3 regions of the Mesorhizobium sp. M0626 genome follow, and region 3 is predicted to be linked to each of the others. Evidence: predicted binding sites of a transcription regulator. Region 3 holds the regulator's gene; each other region holds the start of a gene.
What was found. The regulator HrcA, encoded in region 3, represses chaperone genes, less so after heat shock. The targets are predictions, from matches to a motif close to GTTAGCACTCNCNNNNNGNGAGTGCTAAC.

Region 1 (10,382 bases), on a different contig from region 3:
CGGTTCTGACATGAGAGCGAAGCGTTTTCATGGTCGGCGTTGTAACGCAACTGTGCTGAACGTGAAATGAACGGTGAACGGGTGAAAATCCATCCCCGCAATACCCCCTGCGCGCGCAACGAATGAATGCGATCCTACCGCCCAGTCCCTCAGACCGGGCAATGGATTCATAACCGGAAAACCGGCTGCGCGGCTATGGTGTTTGCGCGCAGGTTCTCAATTCGCAGCCAGATTGGGAACAGGTCAAGGCGAGACCATTCTGGGGCCGCCCTAAATAGCGCGGGAAAACGTCAAATCATCGGAGTGCGCCATGACGGATAAACACCTTGCCGACCTTTACCGGGGCTATATCGCTTGCCTGAATGCCCAGGACTGGGCGAAACTTGGAGACTTTGTCGGCGACGAGGTGCAGCACAATGGCGAAATGCTGGGCCTGTCGGGTTATCGCCGTATGCTCGAAGGCGATTTCGAGGCGATTCCCGACCTCCGCTTCAACATCGAACTGCTGGTCTGCCAGCCGCCGCGCGTGGCGGCGCGCCTGCATTTCGACTGTCATCCCAAGGGCGTGCTGTTCGGCCTGCCGGTGAACGGCAAGCGCGTGTCGTTCGCTGAGAATGTTTTCTACGAATTCGGAGAGGGTCGCATCCGCGAGGTGTGGTCAGTCATCGACAAGGCCGAGATCCAGGCGCAGATCTAGGTTGCTTCAATCACTTTGTTCGGTGAGGGCGCGTATCCGCAGCACCCCGTGGTAGAGCGCCAGGTCCTCGTCGTAGCGGGCCTCGGCGAACTCCAGCGACAGGCGGGTCTGGTCGCGCGAGCCGGTGGCGAAAGCGGCGCCGTCAAGGCGCGCCCGGATGCTGTCCATAATCAGACGCGTCTCGGCCTCGCCTTGCGCCTTCGACCAGACATGCAGCGTGATGAGCTGGTCGTCATCATTGTCGGCGCCGGTGTCCAGATCGAATGCGCTGGTCCTGCCATAGGTCACATAAGGGAAGGCGGCACTGTCGGCCGCCTGCTCGCGCAACCCGGCGCCGCCGAGCAGCGCCGTCAGCGAGGCATCGCTCTTCAATCTCATGAACAAGGCTTGCAGCAAATCGCCGGGCGCCGTCATCGTCGTCTCCGTTCGCCTGTCACGCTTTGAACAACCTCAGTTTCGCGCGCAACCTAACCGCGTTGCACGGATTTCGCCAGATGACGATCCGCCTGATGGAAGGCGGCGAATCGGGCGGCATGGCCCTTTCACGGACCGGGTTCTATTTGGCATGCGGGGAGTTTCAAGAAGGGTGTTATGAGGAGCCCTGTTTTCTCCGGCAATTCGAGGTCATTTCATGCGAACGCCACCGCTGCTGCCGGCCTTTGGAAAGCTTGGCGTCAAGCCCCCGGTCGCGATTGCGGCAGCACCCGCCCTGTCGAAGAGGACCGTGGCCCTGCGCATGCGCGAGATACTTTCAATGCATGGCGGCCTGGCCTTGAAGCTGTCGGTGGCCTGGACAATCCTGATCCTGGCGGCGGCATTTTTCATGTCAAGGGCCTGATGCCGATATGGCAAACCGCTACGCGTTGCGCATGGACGAGCCCGAGAGCTGAACTATCTTCGACATCTTCACCGGCCAGCCTGTCGAGCTTAAGCAACAGGTAATGGTGGCCATGAATTTGCGCGATGCGGAAGCGATGGCCGACCGCCTGAACAGCCGGGACGTCAAGCGGCGGGCAAAAGCCGACCGCAAGTCCTGACGCACGCTGATCTCAGCCGCTCTGATGCAAGACGAACGCGCGCTAGCCGAAATCTGCGGCTGTGAGCACATAAATGCTCTTGCGGGTGCGGGCGTAGGCCTTGCTGGCAATGTCATGGATGGAGCTGGACGCGGTATCGAAGGCCGCCAGATAGGTGGCTTCCGCGGTCGCAGTCCCTGATGGCGCCTTCGAGAGGGCATCGGCGGCGACAGAGAAGGAAATCTGGAACATGCCGTCATGGCCGACAAAGCGGATGCGCTTGCCGGCCTCGTCATAGAAGCGGCTTGGATTGGGGAATGTCAGGCTCATGACGTGCCCCCCTTCGGCGCGGCGGCGGCTTTCTTGACGGTAGCCCGCTTCTTCTTCGGTGTCGGGTTCAAGGCTTCCGCGACGCGGTCGGCCTCTTCCTTGGCCAGGCGCAATTCCCTGAGCCTTGCTGTCTTGATCTCCCTGGCCCTCGCTTCGGACATGTAGTCGGAGGTTGCCTTGTTGCGCTCGGCCGTCTTCTTCTGCTTGTCCATGAAGCGGGCTTCAGCTTTTTCCATGATGCTCTGATTGCCTTCGGCCATCGCATAGATCTCCTCGTGCCTGAAATTGTGAAATCGAACTTACGATATAAATAGTCGCTTTGGCCTCGAAATTCAATTTTTCGAAATATCTAGGCGCCTCGCGACGTTTCGAACCCGGCAGACATCACAATACTTTTTAATATTTAATTTTGGCCACGAATAATTTTTGGCACTCCTATCTATCGAGTGCCAACACGCCTATAAGAACGGCGCGGTCGCCTATGCCGGCCCCAGAAAGAAGTTCTCATGAAGTTTCGGCCACTCCACGACCGCGTCGTCATCCGGCGCGCCGAAGGCGATACCAAATCCAAGGGCGGCATCATCATTCCCGACAATGCCAAGGAAAAGCCGCAGGAAGGCGAAGTCATCGCCGTTGGGCCGGGCGCACGCGACGAAAACGGCGCGCTTGTTCCGCTCGACGTCAAGGCCGGCGACTTCATCCTGTTCGGCAAATGGTCGGGCACCGAGGTCAAGATCGACGGCGAGGACCTGCTGATCATGAAGGAAGCCGACATTATGGGCGTCATCGACAAGAGCGAGACGGCCGCTATCGGCAAGAGCGGGACGGTCGTCACCGAGAAGAGCGTCAAAGCCAAGAAGGCTGCCTGACCGGCCTGGCTTTGCCAGGCTCCGGCGAGCCGCTTGCTTCACCACACCAACGGGATTGAAAAAAATGTCTGCCAAGGAAATCAAATTCGCCACCGACGCGCGCGACCGCATGCTGCGCGGCGTCGAGATCCTCACCAATGCGGTGAAGGTCACGCTCGGCCCCAAGGGCCGCAACGTCATCATCGACAAGGCCTATGGCGCGCCGCGCATCACCAAGGACGGTGTGACGGTGGCCAAGGAAATCGAGCTTGCTGACAAGTTCGAGAACATGGGCGCGCAGATGGTGCGCGAAGTGGCTTCGAAGACCAACGACCTCGCCGGTGACGGCACCACCACCGCCACGGTGCTGGCCGCATCGATCCTGCGCGAAGGCGCCAAGCTGGTTGCCGCGGGCATGAACCCGATGGACCTCAAGCGTGGCATCGACCAGGCTGTCGCCGCCGTGGTCAAGGACATCAAGGCGAAGGCCAAGAAGGTCAAGTCGTCGGCCGAGATCGCGCAGGTCGGCACCATCGCCGCCAATGGCGATGCCAGCGTCGGCGCCATGATCGCCAAGGCGATGGACAAGGTCGGCAATGACGGCGTCATCACCGTCGAGGAGGCCAAGACCGCCGACACCGAACTCGACGTCGTCGAAGGCATGCAGTTCGACCGCGGCTATCTCAGCCCCTATTTCGTCACCAATGCCGACAAGATGCGCGTCGAGCTGGAAGAGCCTTACGTGCTCATCCACGAGAAGAAGCTCGGCAATCTGCAGGCGATGCTGCCGATCCTCGAGGCGGTGGTGCAGAGCGGCAGGCCGCTGCTGATCATCTCGGAAGACGTCGAAGGCGAAGCACTGGCGACGCTGGTCGTCAACAAGCTGCGCGGCGGCCTCAAGGTCGCGGCCGTCAAGGCGCCGGGCTTCGGCGATCGCCGCAAGGCGATGCTGGAAGACATCGCCGTGCTGACATCGGGCCAGATGATTTCCGAGGATCTCGGCATCAAGCTCGAAAACGTCACCATCGAGATGCTTGGCCGCGCCAAGCGCGTACTGATCGAGAAGGACACCACCACGATCATCGACGGCGCCGGCACCAAGGCGACCATCCAGGCGCGCATCGCGCAGATCAAGGGCCAGATCGAGGAAACCACGTCCGACTATGACAAGGAGAAGCTGCAGGAGCGGCTGGCCAAGCTCGCCGGCGGCGTCGCCGTGATCCGCGTCGGCGGCGTCACCGAGTCTGAAGTGAAGGAAAAGAAGGACCGCATCGACGACGCGCTGAATGCGACGCGCGCGGCGGTGGAAGAAGGCATCGTGCCCGGCGGTGGCGTGGCGCTTCTACGCGCCAGATCGGCGCTGGCCGGGCTGACTGGCGCCAATGACGATGTGACGGCAGGCATTTCGATCGTGCTCAGGGCACTCGAAGCGCCGATCCGCCAGATCGCCGAGAATTCCGGTGTCGAAGGCTCGATCGTCGTCGGCAGGCTGTCCGACAGCAAGGACCACAATCAGGGCTTTGATGCCCAGAACGAGGTCTATGTCGACATGATCAAGGCGGGCATCGTCGATCCGGCGAAAGTGGTGCGCACCGCACTGCAGGATGCCGGCTCGATTGCAGCGCTTCTGATCACCGCCGAAGCGATGATCACCGACGTTCCGGCCAAGGATGCGGCGCCTGCGGGCGGCGGTGGCGGCATGGGCGGCTACTGACCATCGCCCGAAAATTGCCCGCCTGGGAATCTGGGCGGGCATAAATCAGAACAGGCTGCCGGGGACATTTCCCCGGCGAGCCAGGAATTTCCGTCAGTCAGTCAAGACCAGTCAGCAACGACAGGGAGATCGACAGATGATCACATTTGCCCCGAAGCCAAACGCTGTATCCGCGACCAAGCCGGCGGAGGAGAGCCGCTTCGATCGCATCCGCCGGATTGCCGCCGACAAGCACAGGCAGGCCGATGCCGGGCCGATTCGCCGCGAGCCGTCGAAGACCGGCGACAAGCGGCCGATGTGACGGCTGCCAACCTCACGACATCGGCAACGCTCCGCCCTCTTCGGTGCGGCGGGCAATGAACTCGTCGAGCACATCGGATGTGGCAACGGCCGACGCCGGCGGCTGGAAGTCGGCCAGCGTCCGCTTCCAGATGCCGGTGGCGCGTTCGGTGGCCGACTTCGAACCGGACTGCGTCCAGCTGCCGAAATTCGACCAGTCGGCGACCAGCGGCTCGTAGAAGGCGGTGCGGTAGCGCGTCATGGTGTGGCCGGCGGAGAAGAAATGCCCGCCCGGCTGGACTTCAGCGATCGCCTCGAAGCCGATCGAATCCTCGTCGCCGGGGGTCGTAGCGCAGAGTTCGGCAACCGTCTGCAATACCTCGATATCGGTGATCAGCTTCTCGTAGGAGACGCTGAGGCCACCCTCCAGCCAGCCGGCGGCATGGATGCAGACGGTGGCGCCGGCAAGCACCGAGCCCCACAGCGCGAACTGCGTCTCGTGCGCCGCCTGCACATCGGAAATGTTGGCCGCACTGCCGCCGCCGGACCGCCAAGGCAGGCCGGTGAAGCGGGCCAGCTGACCGGCGCCCAGCGTCGCCTTGACGTGCTCGGGCGTGCCGAAGGCCGGTGCGCCGGACTTCATGTCCACATTGGAGGAGAAGGATCCGTAAACCACCGGTGCGCCCGGCCGCACCATCTGCGCCAGCGCGAGACCAGCCAGCGCCTCGGCATGCTGCAGCGTCAATGCGCCGGCGACGGTGATCGGCGCCATGGCGCCGGCCAGGCAGAAGGGCGTGATGATGGACACCTGGCCGGCCTTGGCGAAGTCGATGATGCCCTGCGCCATCGGGATATCGAGCTGGCGCGGCGAATTGGTGTTGATGACGGCATAGCAATGGACGCCGGCAAGGAACTCGTCCTGCGAGAGGCCGCGCGCCAACCGGATCATCTCGAACCCGTCCTCGACCTGCGGCGTGCCACGGGCGAAGACGAAGGGAAACTTGTCCGACAGGGTCAGCTGCGCACGGTTGACGGCATAGTGGCGCAAACGGTTGTCGACATCCTGAGGCTCGATCCAGGGGCCGAGCATATGCAGCACGTCGAAATTCTGAACAAGCTTGGTCAGTTCTTCGAAAGCGGCGAGCGTGCCCGGACGCCGTCCGCGTTCGAGATCGGTGACGTTGGGCGCCCCGGCTCCGGCGAGGAACGTCATCGAGCCGAGCTCCAGCATGAGATCGCGGCTACGGTTGCCCGCCAGCGCCCGGATGGATTTCGGCGCCGAGGCCAGTGCCGCAGTGACAATATCGCGGCCGATGCGCACCATCCGGCTGTCCTCGTCGACCAGCGCACCGGCTTTGGCGTAGATCGCCCGTGCCTCCGGCAGCAGCACCTTGATGCCGAGCTCTTCCAGCACGCGCAACGCCGTGCCGTGGATGGCCGCGACCTGGTCGTCCGAAAACACCGGCTGCGGCAGGAACGGGTTCTTGAGCGAGCGATAGTTCGGGTGGCGGCTTGGCCCGCTGCCGGCCTCACCGGTGTGCCCGCGCCGGCGCTCGCGCCTGGTCTCCCTTATGATGTCATCGACCATGGCCAAAACTCCTCATTGCCGCATCGCCTGCCCTCGGGGTCGTATGGGAAGGCCGGAATAATTCGCGCCGGCCGCTCGACGCCGACAATGTGCACCGAAAGCGCGGTCCCCTCCCCGGCGAATTCGTCGCCCAGCAACGTCAGCGCGACGCTTTTGCCTATTGTGTAGCCATAGCCGGCTGAGGCGACGAAGCCGACGCGCCGGCCCTTGTGCCAGACTGGCTCGAAGCCACTGGCGTCGGCATCGACGGCGTCGACCTCCAGCGTCACGATCCGGGCGGCGCTCAACAAACCGTGCGGTGTGGCCTGGCAGCCCTTGTGAGCCGGGCTGAAATGGATGAATAGTCTTGGCCGGGTATGCCCGCCCTGAAATTGCCCGCTTGCGGTTCTCAGGTGGGTTGGGTGAGTTTCGGGAATGGCCAGTCCTTTAGAACGACGTCCAAGACGAAGAGGTCCGATCGCCGCCGCATTGCTGGCGGTGGACGCGTGGATCGATTCCTCGCTCTACGAAATCGGCTTCAAGGCCGGCCAGTTCTGGGAATCGGCAACCATTTTTTCGCGGCGCTTCCGAGTCACCGGCTGGCGACGCGGCATCATCGAGGTGCTGAGCGAAGGTTTTACGATGGGCGCCGGCGGCGTCGTCGTGCTGCTCGCACTCGCGATGCCGGCCTTCCAGATCACCACCGGCGACTGGCGCAGTCAGGGCGATTTCGCCGTCACCTTCCTCGACCGCTACGGCAACGAGATTGGCCAGCGCGGCATCATCCAGCGCGATTCCGTGCCTGTCGACGAGATGCCGGACCATGTCATCAAAGCGGTGCTGGCGACCGAGGACCGGCGCTTCTTCGAGCACTACGGCATCGACGTGCTCGGCCTGTCGCGCGCCATCTTCGAGAATGTGCGGGCCAATTCCGTCGTCCAGGGCGGCTCCAGCATCACCCAGCAGCTGGCCAAGAACCTGTTCCTGTCGAATGAGCGTACCTTCCAGCGCAAGATCAAGGAAGCCTTCCTGTCGCTGTGGCTGGAGGCCAATCTGTCGAAGAAGGAGATCCTGCAGCTCTATCTCGACCGCGCCTATATGGGCGGCGGCACGTTCGGCATCGAGGCGGCGGCGGATTTCTATTTCGGCAAGAGCGTCAAGGATCTGAACCTCGCCGAGGCGGCGATGCTGGCCGGCCTGTTCAAGGCGCCGACCAAATACGCCCCGCACATCAACCTGCCCGCTGCCCGCGCTCGCGCCAATGTGGTGCTGTCGAACCTCGTCGATTCCGGTTTCATGACCGAAGGCCAGGTGCTGCAGGCAAGGCTGCATCCAGCCGAGATCGTCGACCGCGGCGAGCAGAAGAGCCCGGATTATTACCTCGACTGGGCCTTCGATGAGGTCAAGAAAATCGCCAAGCCCGGCCAGCATTCGCTGGTCGCCCACACCACTTTCGACGCCAACATCCAGAAAGCGGCGGAGGAATCCGTCGAATTCCATCTCCGCCAGTTCGGCAAGGAATACAACGTCACCGAGGGCGCCGTTGTAGTGATCGAGACCAATGGCGCGGTACGCGCCATTGTCGGCGGCCGCGACTATGGCGCAAGCCAGTTCAACCGCGCCACCAAGGCGCTGCGCCAGACCGGCTCCTCGTTCAAACCTTACGTCTACGCCACCGCCATGGAGCACGGGTTCACCCCGGACTCCGTCGTCTCAGGCGGGCCGATCAGCTGGGGCGGCTGGTCACCGCACAATTACAATGGCGGCTCGGCCGGCAATGTGACGCTGATCACGGCGATCGCCAAATCGATCAACACCGTGCCGGTACGGCTGGCCAAGGACTATCTCGGCATCGGCCCGATCAAGGCGATGGCCGAATCATTCGGCGTGGAATCGCCGCTGGAGTCGCACAAGACCATGGTGCTCGGCACATCGGGCATGACGGTCATGGACCAGGCGACGGGCTACAGCGTGTTCGCGCAGAACGGCTTCGCCGGCTCGCGGCACGGCATCACCCAGCTCGTCACCCGCACCGGCGATGTCGTCTACGACTTTGCCAAGGATGCGCCGGCGCCGCATCGGGTTCTGTCGGAACAGGCTTTGAAATACATGAACACCATGCTGGCTGCGGTGCCGGCGATCGGCACCGCGCGGCGCGCGCAGCTGCCCAACATCGTCGTCGCTGGCAAGACGGGGACGACGCAATCCTACCGCGACGCCTGGTTCGTCGGCTTCACCGGCAATTACACGGCTGCCGTCTGGCTCGGCAATGACGACTTCACCCCGACCCGCAACATGACCGGCGGCACGCTGCCGGCGATGGTGTGGCAGCGGCTGATGGTCTACGCGCACCAGAATATCGACCTGAAGCCGATCCCCGGCCTAGACAAGCCCTTCGTCGACGAAGAGATCGCGGCCAAAGCCGAGGAAGCGGAGAAGAAAAACGCCGATCAGGCAGCCGCCGATGCCGCGGCCGAGCGCCCGGCGGTGTTGTCCAGCCGCACGACACAGACGCTGCGCGAGATGACCAAGGTGTTCCAGACAGCGCCCGTGCTCGGCTCGCCGCAGACACCGGAGACCCTGTCGGCGCTTTGATTCCACAGCGCTGCTTGCTCTGTGGCCTGCCCCGCTATATCCCCGAACGATAATTCTCTCGTCCCGGTTCTTCATGCTCAAGACCGCCTTTTTCACGCTGCTTTCGCTTGCCATAGCCATCGGCCTCGGCGGCGGCAGCGTCTGGTATGCGCTGCAGGCGCAGAGCGGCGTCGGCGCGATCAGCATCGGCCAATGGACCGCCTTCCCCGAGATCGGCACGCAAGATGCCGACCCCTATTCGAAGGCGCGCGTGGCGCGCGAGGGCGTGCTGGCGCTCGGCAAGGCGGAAGGCTTGTCCTTCATCGCCGAACGCGATGCGGCCGGCGATGAGCTTCAGCGGCAATGCGACTACAGGATCGAAGGCAGTTTCCCGACCGCCCGGTTCTGGACGCTCTATGCCGCGGATCAATCGCTCGGCGTGGTCGACACCGGCAAGCCGAGGCTGGCGGCGCTGCAATCCTACCAGGTGCTGCGTCAACCCGACAATTCGGTGATCATCGCCGTCGGCAACCGTCCGGCCCCCGGCAACTGGCTTCTGACCGAAGGTTTTGGCCGGATGTATTTCGTGCTCACCTTCTACGACACGCCGATTGCCTCAAGCACCGGCCTTTCCGACGTGTCGCTGCCCCGGATCGTCAAGGCTGGCTGCAATGCGTAGGTTGCTGCACGCCATCCTGCTCGGCCTGCTCGGCGCCGGCATCGTCCACATCGTGGTGCTTTTGCTGGTGCCGGAATTTACCGAGCGCGATGCCTGGTCACGGCTGGCGATGGCGTCCGACCTCTACAAGATGACCAGGCTGGATGCCGAGGCGGGCGGCGCGCCGGTGGTGAAGTCGGTGGATCCGCTGTTTTACGCCGCCGCCTGCCGCTTCGACCTTGCCGAAGGCGTGGTGCGGATCAAGGCGCCGGGCAGCGTGCCGTTCTGGTCGGTGTCGGTCTATGACCGCAACGGCCACAATTTCTATTCATTCAACGACCGCACGGCGACCGGCAACAAGCTGGACACCGTGGTGCTGACGCCGGCACAGATGATCGACGTGCGCAGGGAGCTTCCCGAAGACCTGCAAGGGGCGATCTTCGTCGAGGCGCCGATCGAGGAAGGCATCTTCGTCATCCGCGCCTTCGTGCCTGACGACAGCTGGAAGCCGGTTGTGTCGCAGTTCCTGGACCAGAGCTCCTGCGAACTGCAGGACTACTGACCTCACCCCGACGACCAGCAAATTCAGTGGTGCGGAACAGGCGTCCGTGGTGTGCCCGGCTGGTCCGCCGGTCGCGCCTGGCCCGCCAATGGCGGATGCTCGTAGCGGACGCCGGGAAAAATGATCACCGCCGCCGG
Region 2 (10,382 bases), on a different contig from region 3:
ATAAAGTAGCAGAAGACGCACAGCAAAGCGGCAAGCGAAGGAACGGTCAGCACATTGCTGAACTGTTCCTCCTTGGGCAGGTCGGCATAGCTATCGGGAACGATGAAGGCGACCGCCACCGAAGCGATGCAGACGACGGCAAGGACGATGAAGCCGCCTGCCGATCCGGCGGCCGGGATGACGTAAAGCGCCAGCAGCAGGGCAAGGGCGCATTGCGCCAGCGTCTGAAGGGTGACGAAGAAGCCGCCGATGCGCTCGGCCCGGCGCGAACGGGCGATCAGTTCCGTGGCGACCGCCACCAGCCCACCCTCGGCGAGGCCCGCCACCGCGCGGGCGGCAATCAGCGAGGTCGAGGTCAGCGCATAGGCGGTCGCCCCGTTCGCCAGCGCCAGCAAGAGCAGAAGGACGGCACTTTTCAAGCGCATATTGTGGGCGGACAGCATCATGGCGATGGCCGCCGATCCGATGCCGATGGCGATCATCTCCGCCGTGGCGACCAGCGCGAGTTCGTCACCGCTGACATGCCCTTCGGTGTAGAGCGCGCCGAGAAGCACCGGCTGCAGCCCGAGAATGAGCAGGCCGACCGAGCCGATCCACAATGCCGAGGCGAGTTGCGCCCCAGTGGGGTTGCCGACCAGCCAGTCGCCGTTCCCGGCATCCGCGTTACCAGCAGAAGTCACGGTCGCCTCCCAACGTCCTTGCCTGACGGCAAAAAAACTGACAGTCTGTCAGCATTTAGAAACTGATACTCGATCATATTCGTTTGTCAATCAGTAGCGGGACTTGGCACCAACAAGGCTGGGGATGGTCTTGGCGATCGAATGGTCTGGGCGATCGAGAGGATGGCGGCATGAACGAAGCAGTGCAGATGACGACCGAACCGAGGCGCAGGCCCAAACAGGAGCGCAGCCGCGAGCGCATCGACGCCATCCTGTCGACGACCATGCGGCTGATCGGCGAGAAAGGCATCGACGCCGTCACCATGAAGGAAGTCGGCGCACAGGCCGGCGGGCCGATCGCCACCGTCTATCATTACTTCCCCAACAAGTCGGCGATCCTGGCGATGCTCTACGAGCGATTCTCCGAAGTGAGCCGCGCCCGGCTTGCCGCGATCGTTGCCGACGTCGGCGGGCTGAGCGACGTTATCGCTGCGGCCGACCGGCTGCTCGACGACTACCATGAGCGCGTCGCCGGCGACCCCGCCATTCAGGACCTGCAAAACGCCATCCAGGCTGACAAGGCGCTGAAGAATCTCGACATCGCCGAAACCCGGCACCAGGCGACGATGTTCTGCGACCATGTCGGCCCCTTTCTCGCGCCAGAGCGACGCAATGAGTTCGGCCGTATGGTTTTCCTGATCTTCCAGCTGGCCGGCGGCGTCGTGCGTATGGCGCTGACCCAGGACCAGGAGGAAAGCCGCCACACCATCGAGGACTACCGGTCGATCATCCATACGCAGTTGGGACTGTTTCTCTAGCGCCCGATTCGACCCCGTCCGGTCTGGTGGATGAGGTTTTCGAAGCCGTCGGCCAGGTTGGCTGTGCCGGCGGCAACAATCTTCGACAGGTTCCTGGCGCGACCTGGGGTCTTGTTGGCATCGAGCAGCACGGCCCTGCCCTCATGCACGACAAAGTCGAATTTGCCATAGTCGAAGCCCAGCTTCCGACGCAAGGCGCGCAGTTCGTCGGGAACCGCAACCGGCTGCCGGCGGACGGTGTCGTCGCCCTTGACCAGGCGCTGCGGCGAGACATAGCGGGTGCAGCGCTCCCGATCGCCGCAGAATATCCAGAACCGCGCCGCAAACCCGTCGGGCTCGATTTCGGGAATGAATTTTTCCACGATCAGGTCGGCACGCCTGAAAATCTCCGGCGCCACATCGGCCAGCGAGGCATGCACCTGATAACGGTCGAAGGTCTGAGCGCCCGGGAAAGGCACTGCCTTGCCGGCGCGAACGGATTTTCGGTTGAGCTGCTCCTCGGGCGTCCCCCAATGATTGAGGTTGCTCTTGACGATGACCTGGCCGCTCCAGTTGGCACCCTCCTCGAGGATCGCACCGCTGATGCGGCGCTTGGAAATGTCGGTTGCACCAAGATTGAGACAAATCGGAAATCCGCGCGCGTAGTCGACATAGTCCGATGGCGTCACTGTCGCGTCGACATGCAGGACGGCAATATCGGCGTTATGACTTGCCGAGGGTCCACGCATGATCTGCACGGAGTGACCGCGCCGTTTCAGCTCCGCCAGGACGTCGAACAGCATGTAGGGGCTGTCCTGGCGCAGCAGGAGGCCCCGCCGGCTCTGGAAGCGGTCAAATTCATGCGTTATGACGGCAATGCGGGCCATGGCCTTTCCTGCATGAGGTAACTCGCAAGGCAACCAACAGCCTGGAAGGAAATATGTCCAGCCTTTCCCCAAACCGTTCCGCATGACTGAGCATTGGGACGCAATTCGCCGTCATTGGCGGCTTCTCGGGTCGCCGCTGTGTCCGCCCCCGGAAGCTGTCGCCGCCTATGAGCGCGAACTTAGCCTGCAATCAGTCGATGTGGTGCTGCTCGGGGTCACGCCGGAGCTTGCCGGCCTCGGAAGGACCATGCTCGCGATCGACGAGTCCACTGCCATGATATCGGGCATCTGGCCGGGCGATACCGCCTCACGCAAGGCGGTGATCGGCAACTGGCTGGAGTTGCCGCTGGGCGACGAAAGCGCCGGGGCGGTGATCGGCGACGGCTGCCTGTCGGCGCTGGACTCCTCGGTTGCACGGCAGGCGCTGCTTGCCGAGATCGCGCGTGTGCTGAAGTCCGGTGGGCGGGCTGCATTGCGCGCCTATGCAAGTCCTCAGGTACAGGATGATCTGCAGGAGGTCCGGGCGCTGACGCTTTCCGGTGGTGTCGCGACCTTCCACGAACTCAAATGGCGCATTGCCATGGCTTGTGCAGGCAGCGATCCCGACCGCGCCATTCCGGTGCGGGCGATCCTCGATGCCTTCGATGCGCTGTTTGCCGACCGGGAGGCCCTTGCCGCGACGACCGGATGGGAGGTGCCGGTCATCGGCACCATCGATGTCTATGCGAATTCGCAGACTGTCTACAGTTTCGCCCCGGCGGCGACGCTGGTCGAAGAGGCGAGCCGGTTTTTCGGCCGTGTCCGCCTCGCGCCGACAGGGACCTATGGGCTGGCTGAACGCTGTCCGCTTCTGGTGCTTGAATCGCCGCGGCGCCGATAGGGTCTGCCGTCGGATCGCGGCACGGCTCCAATTGGCACAATTGTGCTCACCGCGCGCCTTGACTCTCGAAAGCCACGCGCTTATTTCAGCGCGACGTTAGCACTCTCCACAGGTGAGTGCTAACGCACATCCGGCACCGCCGGATCGAGGAACAGCTCTCACCGTTCTCATTCGAGGAAGAAAAAATGGCAAAGTCGAAGTTCCGCCCGCTTCATGACCGCGTGGTCGTACGCCGGGTCGAATCCGAATCCAAGACCGCCGGCGGGATCATCATCCCGGATACGGCAAAGGAAAAGCCGCAGGAAGGCGAGATCATCGCTGTCGGCTCCGGCGCTCGCGACGAAGCCGGCAAGCTGGTCCCGCTGGACGTCAAGGCCGGCGACCGCATCCTGTTCGGCAAGTGGTCGGGCACCGAAGTCAAGCTCAATGGCGAAGACCTTCTGATCATGAAGGAATCCGACATTATGGGCATCATCGGCTGATTATCGGCCTCACCGTCAACTGAATTTCGGGCTTGATCGCAAGCCCCCTGCCAGGAGCTAAAAAATGGCTGCTAAAGACGTAAAATTCTCCCGCGACGCCCGCGAGCGCATGCTGCGCGGCGTCAACATCCTCGCCGACGCGGTGAAGGTCACGCTCGGCCCCAAGGGCCGCAACGTCGTCATCGACAAGTCGTTCGGCGCACCGCGCATCACCAAGGACGGCGTCACCGTCGCCAAGGAAATCGAGCTTGAAGACAAGTTCGAGAACATGGGCGCGCAGATGGTCCGCGAAGTTGCTTCGAAGACCAACGACATCGCCGGCGACGGCACCACGACCGCGACCGTCCTGGCGCAGTCGATCGTCCAGGAAGGCCACAAGGCCGTTGCCGCCGGCATGAACCCGATGGATCTGAAGCGCGGCATCGATCTGGCCGTCACCGAAGTCGTCGCGGCTCTCGGCAAGGCTGCCAAGAAGATCAAGACCTCCGAGGAAGTTGCCCAGGTCGGCACGATCTCGGCCAATGGCGACGAGTCGGTCGGCGCCATGATCGCCGAAGCGATGCAGAAGGTCGGCAATGAAGGCGTCATCACGGTTGAAGAAGCCAAGACCGCCGAGACCGAGCTGGAAGTCGTCGAAGGCATGCAGTTCGACCGCGGCTATCTCTCGCCCTACTTCGTCACCAACGCCGACAAGATGGTTGCCGAGCTCGAGGACGTCTACATCCTCCTGCACGAGAAGAAGCTGTCCAACCTCCAGGCCATGCTGCCGGTTCTCGAAGCCGTCGTGCAGACCTCGAAGCCGCTTCTTATCATCTCGGAAGACGTCGAAGGCGAGGCTCTGGCCACGCTGGTCGTCAACAAGCTGCGCGGCGGCCTGAAGATCGCCGCCGTCAAGGCGCCGGGCTTCGGTGACCGCCGCAAGGCCATGTTGGAAGACATCGCCATCCTCACCGGTGGCCAGGTCATCTCGGAAGACCTCGGCATCAAGCTCGAGAATGTCGGCCTCAACATGCTCGGCCGCGCCAAGAAGGTGTCGATCTCCAAGGAGAACACCACCATCGTCGACGGCGCAGGCAAGAAGGCCGAGATCCAGGGCCGCGTTGCCCAGATCAAGCAGCAGATCGAAGAGACCACGTCGGACTACGACAAGGAGAAGCTGCAGGAACGTCTGGCGAAGCTCGCCGGCGGCGTTGCGGTGATCCGTGTCGGCGGTGCGACGGAAGTCGAAGTCAAGGAAAAGAAGGACCGCGTCGATGACGCCCTCAACGCGACCCGTGCGGCCGTGGAAGAAGGCATCGTTGCAGGCGGCGGCGTCGCTCTCCTGCGCGCTTCGGCCAACATCAAGGTCACCGGCGTCAATGCCGACCAGGCTGCCGGCATCAACATCGTTCGTCGTGCACTGCAGGCTCCGGCCCGTCAGATCGCTTCGAACGCAGGTGCTGAAGCTTCGATCGTCGCCGGCAAGATCCTCGACAACAAGGGCGCGACCTACGGCTACAACGCCCAGACCGGCGAGTATGGCGACATGATCGCCATGGGCATCGTCGACCCGGTCAAGGTCGTTCGCACCGCTCTCCAGGACGCGGCTTCGGTCGCCGGCCTGCTCGTCACCACCGAAGCCATGATCGCGGAGGCTCCCAAGAAGGAGTCTGCTGGCGGCGGCATGCCTGGCGGCATGGGCGGCGGCGGCATGGGCGGCATGGGCGGCATGGATTTCTAATCCAAGCTATCCGGCTTATGCATACGGAAAGGGCGCCGAGAGGCGCCCTTTTTGTTTTGGAAAGCGGATGGTTAGGCGGCGCTGTCCGCCTGCCGCGCAACCTTGCCTGCAAGCACCGCCTGCTCGACAAGCGCCGCCACCTCGTCGGCCACCACCAGCACCGGGCCACGATCGCGGGTGGCCCTCGCAATCACCATCAGCCCTTCCAGCGAGGATTCGACCAGCAGTGCCAGGGCATGCGCCCGGCGTTCGGGCACTCCTGCCCTGACAAAGGCCTGTCGCAGCAAGCCGATCCATTGCTCGAAAGCCGATCGGCAGAGTTCCGCCAGTTCCGGCACATCGGTGGGTGAATCCAGCACCACCGGCGCGATGGGGCAACCCAGCGAAAAATCATTGTCCTCCAGCATGCGCCCGACCGACTGGTAGATGTGATGGACGGCCACTGCAGGATCGCTCTCGGCTGCCAGTGCTTCGCCCAGCCTTTTCGTGACGTCGGCAACGCTGTTGCGCGTCACCTCGATGACCAGTTGGTCCTTGCCGCCTGGGAAATGAAAATAGAGCGAGCCGCGCGGCGCCCCGCTGGCGCCCAGAATGTCGTTGAGCGAGGTGCCGTGATAACCGCGCTGCCTGAGCAACAGGCCTGTGGTCTCGAGTATGCGGGTGCGGGTGTCGTTGGCCATGTCAACCTCTGTCAGCAGTGACGCATTATAGGCCTTGCCAAGAATATGACAATCGGTCTATATAATATGTGGATCAGTCTATATACTATTAAGGAGAGTGACATGCGCAGCTACCGTCTCGAAGGGTTTGGTGGAACCGAATCCCTGGCGATGCGCGACGAGGCGCGGACGGAACCGAAACCGCATGAGATCGTGGTGCGAGTCCGCGCCGCCTCGCTCAATCGGCGCGACACGATGATCCTTGGCGGCACCTATCCCTTGCCGGCGCGGCAAGGCATCGTGCCGCTGAGCGACGGAGCCGGTGACGTCGTCGCAATCGGCGATGCCGTCACCCGTTTTGCCGTCGGCGACCGCGTCACCGGCAGCTACTTCGCCCGCTGGATCGATGGCCGCATCAATGCCGGTCTGATCGACCAGCTCGGCTGTACGCTTGACGGCATGCTGACTGAGTTTGCCGTGCTCGACGAACAATGGGCGGCGCGACTGCCCGATCATCTGAGCTGGCACGAAGCGGCGACGCTGACCTGCGCCGGCGTGACGGCCTGGAACGCGGTGACCGGGACCCGGATTCCGAAGCCTGGTCAATGGGTTCTCACCATCGGTTCGGGTGGCGTTTCGCTGTTTGCTCTGCAGTTCGCCAAGTTGCTCGGCTGCCGGGTTGTCGCCATCACATCGCGCGCGGAGAAGGCCGACAGGCTGCGGGCGCTGGGCGCCGACCTCGTTGTCTCCAGCACCGACATACCGGAATGGGGCGGCTGGGCGCGCGAGCAGACAGGCGGCATCGACCTCGTCGTCGAAACCGGCGGCCCGGCCACCTTCGCGCAGTCGCTGATTGCCAGCACGCTTTATGGACACATCGTGCTGCTGACGCTGCAGGACGCCAGTGGCAGATCGATCGAGATGCCGGCAGCGCTTTATCAGCGCAGCCTCGCCACCATCAGCCGCCTGTTCGTCGGCAGCCGCAGCAATCTCGAGGCCATGCTGCGCGCCGTGTCGCAGCATCGCCTCAAGCCCGTTGTCGACAGGGTCTTCCCCTTTGCCGAAGCCCCCGAAGCGTACCGCCACTTCCAGCAGGGCGACGTGTTCGGGAAGGTTGTCATCGACTGCGCCTGACCCAATTGCCCGCTTTTCAACCCCGAACCAGGAGAACGACCATGACCATCCGTGAAGCTTCCGCAGAATGGCAAGGCACGCTGAAGGAAGGCGGCGGCCGTCTGCGGCTTGGCAGCGGCGTCTTCGAAGGCGCCTATTCCTTTCCGTCGCGGTTCGAGAACGGTCCGGGCACCAATCCCGAAGAGCTGATCGGGGCAGCACATGCCGGCTGCTTCTCGATGGCGCTGACCTTCATCCTCGGCCAGGAAGGCCACGTCGCCCGCACCATCCGCACCGTCGCCAAGGTGCATCTCGGCGCGACCGCCGCCGGGCCGACGATCACCCGCATCGAGCTCGAAACGGAGGCGGAGGTCACGGATCTCGCCGAAGACGAGTTCGAACGCCTGGCGCAGTCGGCCAAGGCGACTTGCCTCGTCTCGCGCGCCTTGGCCGGCGTGCCTCAGATCACCCTAAAGGCCGTGCTGGTCAAAGCCGTCAAAGATCAATGAAACCGGGAGAATATGATGAAACAGGAGCTTATCATGGACGCAGCCGGGAATGATTTGTCCCGGCAGACGGCCGAGATCATGCATCGCTTCAACGATGTGTTCCAGCTGCACGATCCGTCCGCGCTTGCCGAGTTGGTGGCGCAGGATTGCGTTATCGAAAACACCGTGCCGGCGCCGGACGGCGCCCGCCATGCCGGCAAAGAGGCGTGCATTGACCTATGGTCGGCGATCGCCACCCAGCCCGGCACGCGCTTCGACCTCGAGGAAACCTTCGTCGCCGGTGAACGGGCGACGATCCGCTGGCGCTACTTCATGGCCGACGGCAACTCCATCCGCGGCGTCAACCTGATGCGTGTCGCGGACGAGCTGATCGTCGAGGCGATGGGTTACGTCAAAGGATAGAAGCGTTGCCCGGCACTCCCGTTCCCAGCCCGGAATCTCGCTCAAGTCGAGTTTCCGGGCCGGTTTTCTGGTCACTGGATGACGCGGTGCAGCTTCACCGTGGTGCTGGGACTGTTCTGGATGGTCTGGAAGATCACGCAATAGCGATCCGTGAGTTCGAGCAGTTGGTCGAGCTGACTTTGGGGAGCGTCGGTGTCGATGTCGAACCGCAAGCGGATTTCCTTGAAGCCGACTGGAACACCCGCAGTCACGCCGAGCGTGCCGCGAAGATCGACGTCACCTTCCGCGGAAACTTCGGCGGACCTGATCGGAATTTCGAGCACGGCCGCCGCCGCGCGCATCGAGACACCGGCGCATGCGATCAGCGCCTCCAGCAGCATGTCGCCGGAGCACAGTTCCTGGCCGCTGCCCCCGGCCATCGGATGGATGCCGGCAAGCGCCAGCCCGCGTCCGGTCTCGACCTGGCAGGTGACGGTGGACGCGTCGGCGACGCCTTTGGCCTTCAAGGTGAGGAACGCGGCCTTCGCATCCCTGCGATAGAGATCCTTGATCGGCTCCTGCGTGGCGCGAAATGTTGCGATTTCCATGAACAATCTCCTGTCTTGAATTGTCGTTGTCAAAAATGGCGAGCAGTGGCCGGGCCCTTATTCCGGCACCGCGATGCCGGAGCCGCCGAGCTCAGCCGGAAAGTCCCTGAGCTTGGGCAGCCCGTCTTTCATCGGCAGCACGGTCTCAGCGTAGTTGACGTGAACCCCAGGCGTGAATTTCACGCCTGGTATCGTTGCCGCATAGACATCGACCAGGCCGAGCGGCGGATGAACGGTCATCAGATGACCACCGCATTTCGTGCAGAACTGGCGATCGCTCATTTCGGTCTTCTCGAACCCGGACAGGAACTCCGCGCCCCTGGTGACCTTGACGTTCTGAGGCTTCCACAGCGTGAAGGCGTTCACGGGAGACGCCGACCACGATCGACACGAACCGCAATGGCAATAGCCCATTGCCTCGGCGGCTCCGTGCACTTCGATTTCCACGGCGCCGCAAAAACACCCGCCCTTATGTACCGTCATGACATTTGTCCCTGGTTGGTTTCGACAGCACTCAGCGCCCTCTCTCGGCAGCGCTTGAGCACCGGTGCAGGTTTAGGAGTTCTGGCCGCGAACTGAATGATACGGCGTCCGCCTCGCTTGACAGCGCGTCCGGAACTCGAAAGGGATGGCTGACCGGCTAGCCGGGTGCGGGACGAAACGGAATGGCCGGGGATGCTCTGTCTGACCTGTTGAGGACGGTACGCCTTACCGGCGCGACGTTTTTTGACATTGAGGGCCACGAGCCGTGGGCCGTCTGCTCGCCGGCGCCATCGTCCATCCTGCCGAAGATCCTGCCCGGTGCGGACCATCTGATCTCCTACCATGTGGTAACGGCCGGTCGCTGCTTCGCGCGCATCGTCGGCCAGGAAGCGATCGCGCTGGAGGCCGGCGAAGTCGTCGTCTTCACCAGGAGCGACCCGCATATTATGTCCAGCAATCCGGCGCTGCGCGCCGATCCGCCGACAGCCGACGTTCTCGACATCGCAACAGCCGGCCGGATGCCGTTTTACATCAACTGCGCCGGCGACGGCGCGACCTCGGCCAGGCTGGTTTGCGGCTATCTCGCCTGTGATGCACAGCCTTTCAATCCACTGCTCGAGGCTTTGCCGCCGGTGATCAAGGCCGGAGCTGCCAAAGGCGATGGCGGCTGGCTCAGCCAGTTCATCAACCTGGCTGTCACGGAGGTGGCGCAAAAGCGCGCAGGCAGTGAAACGGTGCTCACCAAACTGAGCGAACTGATGTTTGTCGACGTGTTGCGCCGTTACTTGGAATCGCTGCCGCCACAAACCACGGGATGGCTGGCTGGCCTGCGCGATCCGCACCTGGCGAGGGCACTGGCGCTGATCCACGACCGGCCGGCGCATAACTGGACGGTGGAGGCGCTGGCGAAGGACTCCGCGCTGTCGCGCAGCGTGCTCGCCGAACGCTTCACCAGGCTGGTCGGCATGCCGCCAATGCATTATCTCGCCAAATGGCGCATGCAGATCGCCTCGGAGCTGCTCAGCGCCGGCTCCAGCAACATGGCCAGCATCGCCGCTGAAATAGGATACGAATCCGAGGCAGCGTTCAGCCGCGCCTTCAAGAAGATGATCGGCCTTCCGCCCTCCGCCTGGCGTCTAGGCATCCGGACCGGATCCGGAACCGACGAAGAGTAGGCCGATGCCTGCCAGATCCTGTTCTATCG
Region 3 (10,382 bases):
GCTGCGCTGGCTTGGCGGCGCCGACCTCCTGCAAGGCCACTTCGGTGCGCTGCATGGCCATCCCGAAGTCGCGGCTGCCATCGGGAGCTTCGGCCCAATTGGCGGTGTAGACGCCGGGGGCGCCGTCGAGCGCGTCGACGCACAGGCCCGAATCGTCCGACAGCGCCGGCAGGCCGGTCGCCTTAGCCGCGGCGAAGGCCTTGATGTAGGCGTTTTCCTCGAAGGTGGTGCCGGTCTCCTCCGGTTCCGGCAGGCCGTAGTCCTTGGCCGACTTCGCCTCGAAGCCGAACGGACCCATCAAATCGGCGAATTCGCGCAGCTTGCCTTCATTGTGGCTGGCAACGACGATCTTCTTTCCATCGAGAGAATGCATCAAAGGCCCCAGATCCTTGGCTCGGCGAATTCGATCGAATTGCCCGAGGGGTCGCGTATGTAGATCGAGCGCCCGCCCTGCGGCCATTCGAATTCGCTTTCGATGGCGATGTTTTTCGCCTCAAGTTGCGCCTTCCACTGTGCGAGTTCATCCTCACTTGCGGCAAAGCAGAGATGGCCCTCGCCGACCGTGCCATGCGGCGGCACTTTCAGCCGCGCATCGGGCGCCGGCGGGATTTTGGTGGCTTCGGCGTTGAAGATGAGCAGCACGCCCGGGCCGCAGCGGAAGAAGAGATGGCGGCCGTCGACCTTGCCGAGGAGAGGGAGGCCGAGGACGTTGGAGTAGAAGGCTTCGGCAGCGGCGAGATCCGTGACGTAAAGCGCTGACTCAAGAATAGCGGAGGGTTGCATCAGGCACCCCCCTCTGCCCTGCCGGGCATCCCCCCCGCAAGGGGGGAGATTGGCAGTTCCGCTGGCGGCGTCTCAACGTTGATGGTTGGCGAAAACGGTAGCGACCTCTGATCTCCCCCCTTGCGGGGGAGATGGCCGGCAGGCCAGAGGGGGGTGTGAAGGATCGCCGACGTCATCACGTTAAATTCAATCAAGCCACAGCCATCTGCTGCAAGCTCACCAGCCGCTGAATGCCCTTCTTGGCAAGGCCCATCAGCTCCGCGAACTGCCCTTCCGAGAAAGGCTCGCCCTCGGCGGTGCCCTGGATCTCGACGATGCCGCCCTTGCCGGTCATGACGAAATTGGCGTCGGTGCCGGCAGATGAATCCTCGATGTAGTCGAGGTCGATGACCGGCTGGCCGTCATGGATGCCGCAGGAAATTGCCGCGACATGGTCCTTCAGCACCTTGGCAACACTGGCCATCTGCCGCGCTTCCATCCAGCGCAGGCAATCGTAGAGCGCCACCCAGCCGCCGGTGATCGAGGCCGTGCGGGTGCCGCCATCGGCCTGGATGACGTCGCAGTCGACGGTGATCTGCTGTTCGCCCAGTGCCTGCAGGTCGACAACGGCGCGCAAGGAGCGGCCGATCAGCCGCTGGATTTCCAGCGTGCGGCCGCCTTGCTTGCCGGCCGAGGCTTCACGGCGCATGCGCTCGCCGGTCGAACGCGGCAGCATGCCGTATTCCGCCGTCACCCAGCCCTTGCCGGAATTGCGCATCCAGCCCGGCACCTTTTCCTCCAGGCTCGCCGTGCACAACACATGCGTGTCGCCGAATTTCACCAGGCACGAGCCCTCGGCGTGTTTGGAGACGCCGCGCTCGAAGGAGATGGCGCGCATTTCGTCGGCTTGGCGTTTGGAAGGGCGCATCGAGGCCTCTTTCTGTTCTTTTTACGGTTGCGTCGGCGGCTTGTAGACGCATGCAGCCCATGGCGCAAAGGAAAAGGCCCCATATAGACGCCGGGTTGCGCGGGAGCGATGGAAGTCTATATCCTTGGGCCGGAGGTTTTTGGCTCGAATGACCAAGGCAGTCACCGAACCCAGTCTGCTGGCGCCCGCGCTGCAATCGCTCGACATGCGTTCGCGCGACATTTTTAGGCGCATCGTCGAATCCTATTTGAAGGACGGTGAGCCTGTGGGATCGCGCAGCCTGTCGCGCATCCTGCCGTCGTCGCTGTCGCCGGCCACCATCCGCAACGTGATGAGCGACCTCGAGCATCTCGGCCTGATCTATGCCCCGCACATCTCGGCCGGGCGCCTGCCGACCCAGACCGGCCTGCGCTTCTTCGTCGATGCCTTCATGGAGCTTGGCGATCTCTCCGACGAGGAACGCCGGGTCATCGAGGCGCAGGTGCGCGCCTCCGGCTCGGGCGCGACGCTGGAACACATGCTGACCGAGGCCAGCCAGATGCTGTCGGGCATGTCGCGCGGCGCCGGCCTGGTGCTCGCCACCAAGAACGAGGTGGCGCTGAAGCACATCGAGTTCATCCAGCTCGAGCCGACCAAGGCGCTGGCGGTGATGGTGTCGCAGAATGGCGATGTCGAGAACCGCGTCGTCGACCTGCCGGCCGGCATCACCGTCTCGCAGCTGCACGAGGCCTCCAACTTCCTCAACGCCCATATCAGGGGCCGCACGCTCGCCGAGGCGCGCATCGAGATCGCCCGCATCAAGGACGAGACCAGGGCAGCGCTGGACACGTTGTCGCAGGACCTGGTCGAGAAAGGCCTGGCGGTGTGGGCCGGCGCCGACAGCGGCCTGCCGGCGCGCCTTATCGTGCGCGGCCGCGCCAATTTACTCGAAAACGTCACCGCCCAGGCCGATATCGAATTGCTGCGCCACCTGTTCGAGGATCTGGAGACGCAGGACGGGCTGATCCAGCTGCTCGACCTCGCCGAGGACGGCCCCGGCGTGCGGATCTTCATCGGCTCGGAAAACAAGCTGTTCTCGCTCTCCGGCTCGTCGCTGGTCGTGGCACCTTACCGCGACAAGGACGCCCGCGTCGTCGGCGCGCTCGGCGTCATCGGCCCGACCAGGCTGAATTATGCCCGCATCGTGCCGATGGTCGACTACACGGCCCAATTGATTACCCGGATGTTAAGATAATTCCGAAGCCGTGATCACCGTAAAGGAGGGCGCAGAATGGCGCTTGAATCGTTCAAGGCCCAGATCAGCATGCTGCTCGAAGAAATGGTCAACCAGCCGGAGGACGAGCACGAAATCCAGGAGCAGCTGCGCGAAAAACTGCGCGAAATGCGCGCCATGGGATTGCCGCTGCCGGAAGATCTTGTCGAATTGGAAAAGCGTCTCGACGACGATCTGGACGTCGAAGAGGAAAGTTGAGCGGTTCTCTCGTCGAATCTGCGCGCGCACGCTTCTCTTTTGCGGCGGCCGCACAATATCTCCCTTGTCGTGACGCGCCGACGGCGCGAGTTCGAGGAGAACAGCATGATCCGGATTGCCGGCTTCGCAGGCCTTGCCCTGCTTCTGGCCACCAGCGCCTTCGCCCAGCAGGCTGATCAACTGCTGCTGACCGGCAAGGACGCTTTCGGCGACTGGAAGGCCGACAAGCCAGGTGTGCGCCGGCTGATTAGGCCGGATGATCTGAAAAGACCCAACATCACCGGATCCGCCTCCAACAGCGCCGGCCTCGGCGATCGGCCCGAGGGCGCGAAGCCCGTCCTGCCGCCTGGGTTTTCGGCCGAACTGGTTGCTTCCGGCATTTCCAATCCGCGGGTCGTGCGCGTGGCGCCGAACGGCGACCTGTTCGTCGCCGACAGTGACGCCAACCAGATCCGCGTCTATCGGCTGGCCAAGGGTAGCGCGAAGCCGGCCGAAGAGGGCATTTTTGCCGACAATCTCAACCAGCCCTATGGCATCGCCTTCTACCCGCCTGGCGACAAGCCGCAATGGGTCTACGTCGCCAACAACGACAGCGTGGTCCGCTACGCCTACCGCGACGGCGACCTTAAAGCCTCCGGCGAACCGGAGACGATTGTCTCCGACATCCCTACCGGCGGCCACTGGACCCGCGATATCGCCTTCTCGCCGGACGGGAAGACGCTGTATCTCTCGGTCGGCTCCGGATCGAACGTCGCGGAGGGCATGCAGAAGGCACCGAAGGGCGGCCTTGACGCCTGGGCAAAATCACAGCCACTCGGCGCCACCTGGGGTTCCGAGGATGGCCGTGCCGACGTGCTGGCCTTCGGCCCCGACGGCAAGAATGGCCGCATCCTCGCTACCGGCCTGCGCAATTGCTCGGGCATGACCGTGCAGCCGGCCACCGGCGCGCTGTGGTGTGTCGTCAACGAGCGCGACGGTCTCGGCGACGATGTGCCGTTCGAATATGCCACCTCAGTCAAGGACGGCGCCTTCTATGGCTGGCCCTGGTATTATATCGGCGCCAACGAGGACCCGCGTCACGAGGGCGCGCGCCCAGACCTCGCCGGCTCGGTCACCGTGCCCGACGTGCTGATGCAGGCGCATTCGGCGCCGCTCAACATCGCCTTCTATGACGGCGGCAATTTCCCGGCAGAGTACAAGGGTGACGCCTTCGTCGCCCTGCACGGCTCCTGGAACCGTGGTATGAGGACCGGCTACAAGGTGGTGCGGCTGAGATTCAGCGACGGCAAGCCGACCGGCGAGTACCAGGATTTCATCACCGGCTTCGTCCTCTCCGACGACGCCGTCTGGGGCCGGCCGGTCGGCGTCGCGGTGGCCAAGGACGGCGCGCTTATCGTAACCGAGGATGGCAACGGCACCATCTGGCGCATCACCCATGTCGATGGCCCATCCTGAGCCGGCGAACAGCGCAATCCGGCCCTAATGCACGTCCCGATGGATCACCTTGGGATAGGTATGGATCACCTCGGCCGATGAGACGCGGTCATCAAAACCGGTATCCCTGAGATTGAAGAGGCCGACCGAGCCGAAGGACTTCTTCGCCCCTTGCGCGAAGCGGCCGTCGCTGAAATCGTGTTCGTAAAGCGTCACCGTGACGTGGCCGGCATTGAGCTTCGGCACGTAAACACTGCTGATGGTGTCGTTGGCGACGCCAAGCTGGTTGACGTTGAAGCGATAGAGGTCCTGCACCATGCGCCGGGCCGCATTGCCATTGATCATCCAGTATTCGCGGCGCGATGCGCGGTTCGGGTCGATGAGTTTGAGCGGCGCCTTGCGGCCAAGCCCGAGCCAGTGCTCGAACACCATCACATTGGCGCCCCACGGATAGGGATAGTTGGACTTGTCGATGATGCGTGGCGGGCCATCCTCGGCAATCTCGGCGGTATCGACATAGTCCAGCCATTGCAGCTGGAACGACGCTTCCACGTTGAGGTCGGTACTGCGCGGATCGGCAGGGATGATGCGCCAGTCGGAGACCGGCGGATATTTGGTGTCGAGGTCGATGTAGAATTCGCCTTTGGCGGTGTCGTCGGGGTCTATCTTTTGCGGTCCGTCACGCTCCATCGCCACCAGTCGCACCTTGAACCGGTTGTTGACTACCAGCGGATAGATCATCGGACGAATGGGGTGAGCGCCAGGGTCCCGGCTGTCGGTAAAATATCCAGTCTGCGGAACGACATCGCTATCGCCCTTGTCGAACAGGCTGAAAGCCTGACGCCCCTCGAACCACAGATACCATTCCAGCTCGTGGACGTGACCGCGTGCTTCGGAATAGTTGTTGGGCATCCACTTCATAAGCTGGATGTGAAGTCTTTTGGCTAACATGGGTGCTCCTGCCGTTCGGAGCCATGCGAGATAGCCGACCGCCTTCGAGGCGTAAGTGAACCATCTCTCGCTTTCAGGCGATGATGACCGGCTTTCATGTCCTGCTTGGCGCAATCGAATCCGTTTTGCCGTTGCAGGCTTTTCATGGCATCAGAGTCGTTTCACGAGGTGCGACCGTCATGACCCTCACCGGCTTCCTTGCCTATAGTGCTGCGCTGGGCATCGCCGCCGCCATTCCCGGCCCCGGCGTCACCGCGCTTGTGGCGCGGGCGCTCGGATCCGGCTTCCGCTCGTCGCTGGCGATGTCGTTCGGCCTGATGCTCGGCGACCTCATTTATCTCACCGCGGTGGTGCTCGGCCTTGCCTTTGTCGCGCAAAGCTTCGGCATGGTGTTTCTCGTCATCAAATGGCTGGGCGTCGCCTATCTCGCCTTCCTCGGCTGGCGTTTCTGGACGGCCGGGATCACGCCCGAGACTGTCGAGGCCAGGAAAGGCAAGGGCGGCCTGGTATCGAGCTTCCTTGCCGGCCTCACCGTCACGCTGGGCAACCCGAAGACGATGATCTTCTACCTCGCCATCACGCCGACCATCGTCGACCTGAAGACCATCACGCTCGCCGACTACGGCATCCTGGTCGCGCTCACCGTTATCGTGCTCTTCGTGGTGCTTGTGCCCTATCTGGCGCTGGCCGCCAAGGCGCGCTGGTTCCTGAAATCGCCGCGCGCGCTGAAGGCGCTGAACCGCACCGCCGCTGGCTTCATGGTGGGCGCGGCCGCAGCCATTGCCGCACGTCAGTAGATCGGTTCAGGCAATTCATTCCGCCGATCGGTCCATCCGGAAATGCGGCTTCGGAAGGCAAGCGTTTTCAGCAAGCGGCCCACTCGATATTTTCGGCCGGCAGCCTATCTTGCGCGGGCGAAAGCCTTATTCTGTCCGCCGACGCCAATTGCCTGATCTGATTTGGGAGCGAAACCAATGAACAAGCCTTCCGCGCGCGTGCCCGGCCGCGGCCGTGTCTACAACTCGATCACCGAGACGATCGGCGACACGCCGCTGGTGCGGCTCGACAAGTTCGCCAAGGAGAAGGGCGTCGTTGCCAACCTTCTTGCCAAGCTCGAATTCTTCAATCCGATCGCCTCGGTCAAGGACCGCATCGGCGTTTCGATGATCGAGGCGCTGGAAGCGTCGGGCCGGATCAAACCCGGCAAGACGACGCTGATCGAGCCGACCTCCGGGAATACCGGTATCGCGCTCGCCTTCGCCGCTGCCGCCAAGGGCTACAAGCTGATCCTGACCATGCCCGAAACCATGTCGGTGGAGCGCCGCAAGATGCTGGCGCTGCTCGGCGCCGAACTGGTGCTGACGGAAGGGCCGAAAGGCATGAAGGGCGCCATCGCCAAGGCGGACGAGCTGGCCGCCACCTTGCCCGACGCCGTCATCCCGCAGCAGTTCGAAAACCCGGCCAACCCGGAGATCCACCGCCGCACCACCGCTGAGGAGATCTGGAACGACACCGATGGCGGGGTCGACATCTTCGTCGCCGGCATCGGTACCGGCGGCACGATCACCGGCGTCGGCCAGGTGCTGAAGCAACGCAAGCCCTCGGTGCATGTCGTCGCCGTCGAGCCGGAGGCCTCGCCGGTGCTGTCGGGCGGCCAGCCCGGCCCGCACAAGATCCAGGGCATCGGCGCCGGCTTTGCGCCCAAGATCCTCGACACCTCGATCTATGACGAGATCGTCAAGGTCTCCAACGAGGATTCGGTCGCCAACGCCCGCCTCGTCGCCCGCCTTGAAGGCGTGCCGGTCGGCATCTCGTCGGGCGCTGCCCTGCAGGCCGCCATCGCCGTCGGGTCGCGGCCGGAGAACAAGGGCAAGAACCTAGTGGTGATCATCCCGTCCTTCGCCGAGCGCTATCTGTCGACGATCCTGTTCGACGGGCTGGGGGCTTAACGTCTTAACTGGATAGGCGGCGATCCTTCGCACCCCCCTCTGCCCTGCCGGGCATCGGGGGGTGCTGTCCCTCCGACATCGGAAGTCTCATGGCTGGACCGCAGAAAACCCGGCCGTGGCGTCCGCCACCGGCTTGAGCGGGAGGCGGCTTCAGGGTCAAATCGCCCCGGCCTGCTTCGCGCGGGCAGGGGGAGAATCACATGTACAAGCTTTACACGCGCCCAGGCAGCGGCGGTTTTGTCGTCGAGGCCGCATTGGCGCTGGCAAACGCGCAATTCGACCAGATCGACGTGCCGAAGAAGGATCCGCCGGACCCGGCTTTCCTCGACATCAGCCCGTTGAACCAGGTTCCGGTGCTGACCTTGCCCAACGGTCAATCGATAACCGAATCGGCGGCGATCTGCATCCTGCTTGCCGAGCGCCATCCGGAGGCGGGTCTGGCGCCGGCCGCCGGATCGCCGGATCGCGCCGGTTTCCTGCGCTGGATGGCGTTCATGTCATCGGTGCTCTACCCCGCCATCCTGCGCCTCTACTATGCCCATCGCTACACCACCGATGCCGACGGCAAGAAAGCCGTCAAGCAGGCAGCCATTGCCGAGATGGACCGCGGCTTCGCCATTGTCGATGCAGCCCTCGAGGGGCGCGGCTGGCTGGTCGGCGACGCGATGTCGCTGGCCGACGTCTACCTCGTCATGCTGGTGGCCTGGCACCCCGATATGGACAAGGCGCGAGCCGACTGGCCGAACATCGAACGCTTATGGTCGGCGCTGCGCGCGCATCCGCTGATGAAACGGCTCAACACCACGCATGAGATGTGGCCGGCCTGAACGGACGCTTCAATTTCGCAGGATCGCCCGTTTCGCCTGCAGGAAGCGGCGCACGGCGGGGTCGCGTTCAAGGCCGATCGCCCGGTCATAGGCTTCGACCGCTTGCGCCGCATTGCCGAGCCTGGCCAGCAGGCCGGCGCGAGCGGCCCAATAGGGCTGATAGTCGTTGAGCCGCTTGTCGTCGCCCAGCACGTAGAGCGCCGCCAGTCCTGCCGCCGCCCCTTCGGCCTCGGCAATCGCCACGGCGCGGTTGATCGAAATCACCGGCGAGCCTGATATCGCCGACAGCGCATCGTAGAAGTTACGGATCGCCGCCCAATCGGTTTGGCCGGTCCGTCGCCGCGTCGCATGCACCGATTGTACCGCCGCTTCGAGCTGGTAGCGGCCGATGACGCCCATGGTGGCGGCGTGGCCCAGCAGCGCCTCGGCTTCGTCGATCAGCGCGTGATCCCAAAGACGGCAATCCTGTTCGGCGAGCGGCACATAATCTCCAGCCGCATCGCGCCGCGCCGGGCGGCGCGCCTCGGCAAACAGCATCAGCGCCAGCAGGCCGAGCGCTTCCGGTTCGTCCGGCATCAGCGATGCCACCAGCCGCCCGAGCCAGATGCCTTCGGTCGCCAGATTGCGCGCTCTCGTCTCGGTCCCTGCCGGGTCGGTCCAGCCTTCGGCGAAAGCCGCGTAGATCGCTTCCAGCACCGTTCCCAGCCGCTCGCCGAGTTCGGCGCGATCCGGCACGCGGAACGGAATGCCGATCTCGCGGATGCGGCTCTTGGCGCGCACCAGACGCTGGCCCATCGTCGCCGGCGAAACCAGGAAGGCCGAGGCGATCGTCGCCGCGTCGAAACCCAGAACCGTCTGCAGGATCAGCGGCGCCCGCACGCTGGCTTCGATCGCCGGATGCGCACAGGCAAACATCAGCCTGAGACGTTCGTCGGGAAGGTCTTCGTCTTCCATGCTCGCCTCCATCTCCTCGGCCATCAGCTTGAGATGGTCGCGGCTCGCCTCGCTGGTCAGCCGACGGCGCACCGCGTCGACGCGCCGCCGGCGCGCCACGGCCAGCAGCCATGCTTCCGGCTTGTCGGGCACGCCGGTCTGTGGCCAGCGCTCCAGCGCCGCGGCGAAGGCCTCGGCCAGCGCGTCCTCGGCGCCGGCCACGTCGCGGGTGCGCGCCGCTAGCCAGGCGACCAGCTTGCCGTAACTCTGCCGGGCGGCCGCTTCGGCCGCCGCCCGCGCGATCTCCGGGCGATTGTCCATCACGGTTTCATTTCTTGGGCATGTAGTCGGCCATTTCCCAGATCGGCCGCAACTCGACCGTGCCGGCGCTCGCCGCCGGACAGCGCGCCGCCCACTCGATGGCGGTATCGATATCGGCCGCCTCGATCATGTAGAAGCCGGCAAGCTGCTCCTTGGTGTCGGCATAGGGGCCGTCGATCACGTTGGTCTTGCCGTCTGTGATCCGCACCGAGGTGGTCGCCTGGGTCGGGCGCAACCGTTCGCCGGCGAGCCATGCGCCGGATTTCTTCAACGCTTCGGTATAGGCGGCATATGCTGCGCTCATCTGCTGAGCCTTCTCGATTGGCGTGTTCGCCTGCGCGGCTTCGTCGCTGTTGATCAAAAGCATGTATCGCATGGGTCTTCTCCCGTGGTTTCGAAGGCCGCGTCCTAGCGGGGCCAGACGTATGTCGCGCGGCGGCGGCCGATTTCGACAGGCTTCAGAAAAAACTTTCGCCTCCGCCAGGAGATTTCGCAAGGACCAGATGTTCCTTCGTCTGCTGGCGGATGACCGGCAGCGGACTGGCCGTGGCTCCGCACAGCACTATCCTCTGTCGTTGGCGGGCACGTCACACGAGGCGTGGGAGAAGAGAATGGAACTCGTGACCCACAAGAAATTCAAGAACGGCCGGTTGATGCCATGGGGCAAAGGCACGGTCGTCAGCGGTGCGAAAGGCACCGTCTATCTCTGCGGCAACACCGCGACATCGGCTGACTACGATCCGGCCGGCAAGAAGGGTGGCGGCTTCGCCGGCGATGCCGCGGCGCAGTGGCGGGAAGTTCTCGGC

Region 1: the regulator HrcA is predicted to act here: its motif matches at 2,469-2,497, upstream of NKI37_RS06925 (co-chaperone GroES).
Region 2: the regulator HrcA is predicted to act here: its motif matches at 3,319-3,347, upstream of groES (co-chaperone GroES).

What each region holds. Positions count from the first base shown of each region.
Region 1 is NZ_JAMYQD010000004.1:267,115-277,496, forward strand. It holds gene NKI37_RS06895 (hypothetical protein) at 1-31, opposite strand, end outside; gene NKI37_RS06900 (ester cyclase) at 311-697, shown strand; gene NKI37_RS06905 (DUF3168 domain-containing protein) at 704-1,111, opposite strand; gene NKI37_RS06910 (hypothetical protein) at 1,329-1,535, shown strand; gene NKI37_RS06915 (DUF1488 family protein) at 1,777-2,043, opposite strand; gene NKI37_RS06920 (hypothetical protein) at 2,040-2,303, opposite strand; gene NKI37_RS06925 (co-chaperone GroES) at 2,550-2,912, shown strand; gene groL (chaperonin GroEL) at 2,977-4,605, shown strand; gene NKI37_RS06935 (hypothetical protein) at 4,742-4,906, shown strand; gene NKI37_RS06940 (trimethylamine methyltransferase family protein) at 4,919-6,472, opposite strand; gene NKI37_RS06945 (glycine cleavage T C-terminal barrel domain-containing protein) at 6,454-6,759, opposite strand; gene NKI37_RS06950 (transglycosylase domain-containing protein) at 6,887-9,046, shown strand; gene NKI37_RS06955 (DUF1214 domain-containing protein) at 9,120-9,704, shown strand; gene NKI37_RS06960 (DUF1254 domain-containing protein) at 9,697-10,245, shown strand.
Region 2 is NZ_JAMYQD010000010.1:100,258-110,639, reverse strand. It holds gene NKI37_RS14495 (MFS transporter) at 1-680, opposite strand, end outside; gene NKI37_RS14490 (TetR/AcrR family transcriptional regulator) at 851-1,477, shown strand; gene NKI37_RS14485 (hypothetical protein) at 1,474-2,343, opposite strand; gene NKI37_RS14480 (class I SAM-dependent methyltransferase) at 2,426-3,223, shown strand; gene groES (co-chaperone GroES) at 3,409-3,705, shown strand; gene groL (chaperonin GroEL) at 3,770-5,425, shown strand; gene NKI37_RS14465 (TetR/AcrR family transcriptional regulator) at 5,497-6,105, opposite strand; gene NKI37_RS14460 (zinc-dependent alcohol dehydrogenase family protein) at 6,208-7,218, shown strand; gene NKI37_RS14455 (OsmC family peroxiredoxin) at 7,260-7,706, shown strand; gene NKI37_RS14450 (nuclear transport factor 2 family protein) at 7,722-8,108, shown strand; gene NKI37_RS14445 (OsmC family protein) at 8,180-8,695, opposite strand; gene NKI37_RS14440 (GFA family protein) at 8,753-9,178, opposite strand; gene NKI37_RS14435 (AraC family transcriptional regulator) at 9,361-10,353, shown strand; gene NKI37_RS14430 (LysE family translocator) at 10,377-10,382, opposite strand, start outside.
Region 3 is NZ_JAMYQD010000017.1:123,054-133,435, reverse strand. It holds gene rdgB (RdgB/HAM1 family non-canonical purine NTP pyrophosphatase) at 1-373, opposite strand, end outside; gene NKI37_RS22485 (VOC family protein) at 373-783, opposite strand; gene rph (ribonuclease PH) at 974-1,690, opposite strand; gene hrcA (heat-inducible transcriptional repressor HrcA) at 1,839-2,924, shown strand; gene NKI37_RS22470 (hypothetical protein) at 2,961-3,161, shown strand; gene NKI37_RS22465 (PQQ-dependent sugar dehydrogenase) at 3,267-4,616, shown strand; gene NKI37_RS22460 (hypothetical protein) at 4,641-5,546, opposite strand; gene NKI37_RS22455 (LysE family translocator) at 5,726-6,343, shown strand; gene cysK (cysteine synthase A) at 6,521-7,495, shown strand; gene NKI37_RS22445 (glutathione S-transferase family protein) at 7,696-8,322, shown strand; gene NKI37_RS22440 (RNA polymerase sigma factor) at 8,332-9,576, opposite strand; gene NKI37_RS22435 (YciI family protein) at 9,584-9,952, opposite strand; gene NKI37_RS22430 (RidA family protein) at 10,188-10,382, shown strand, end outside.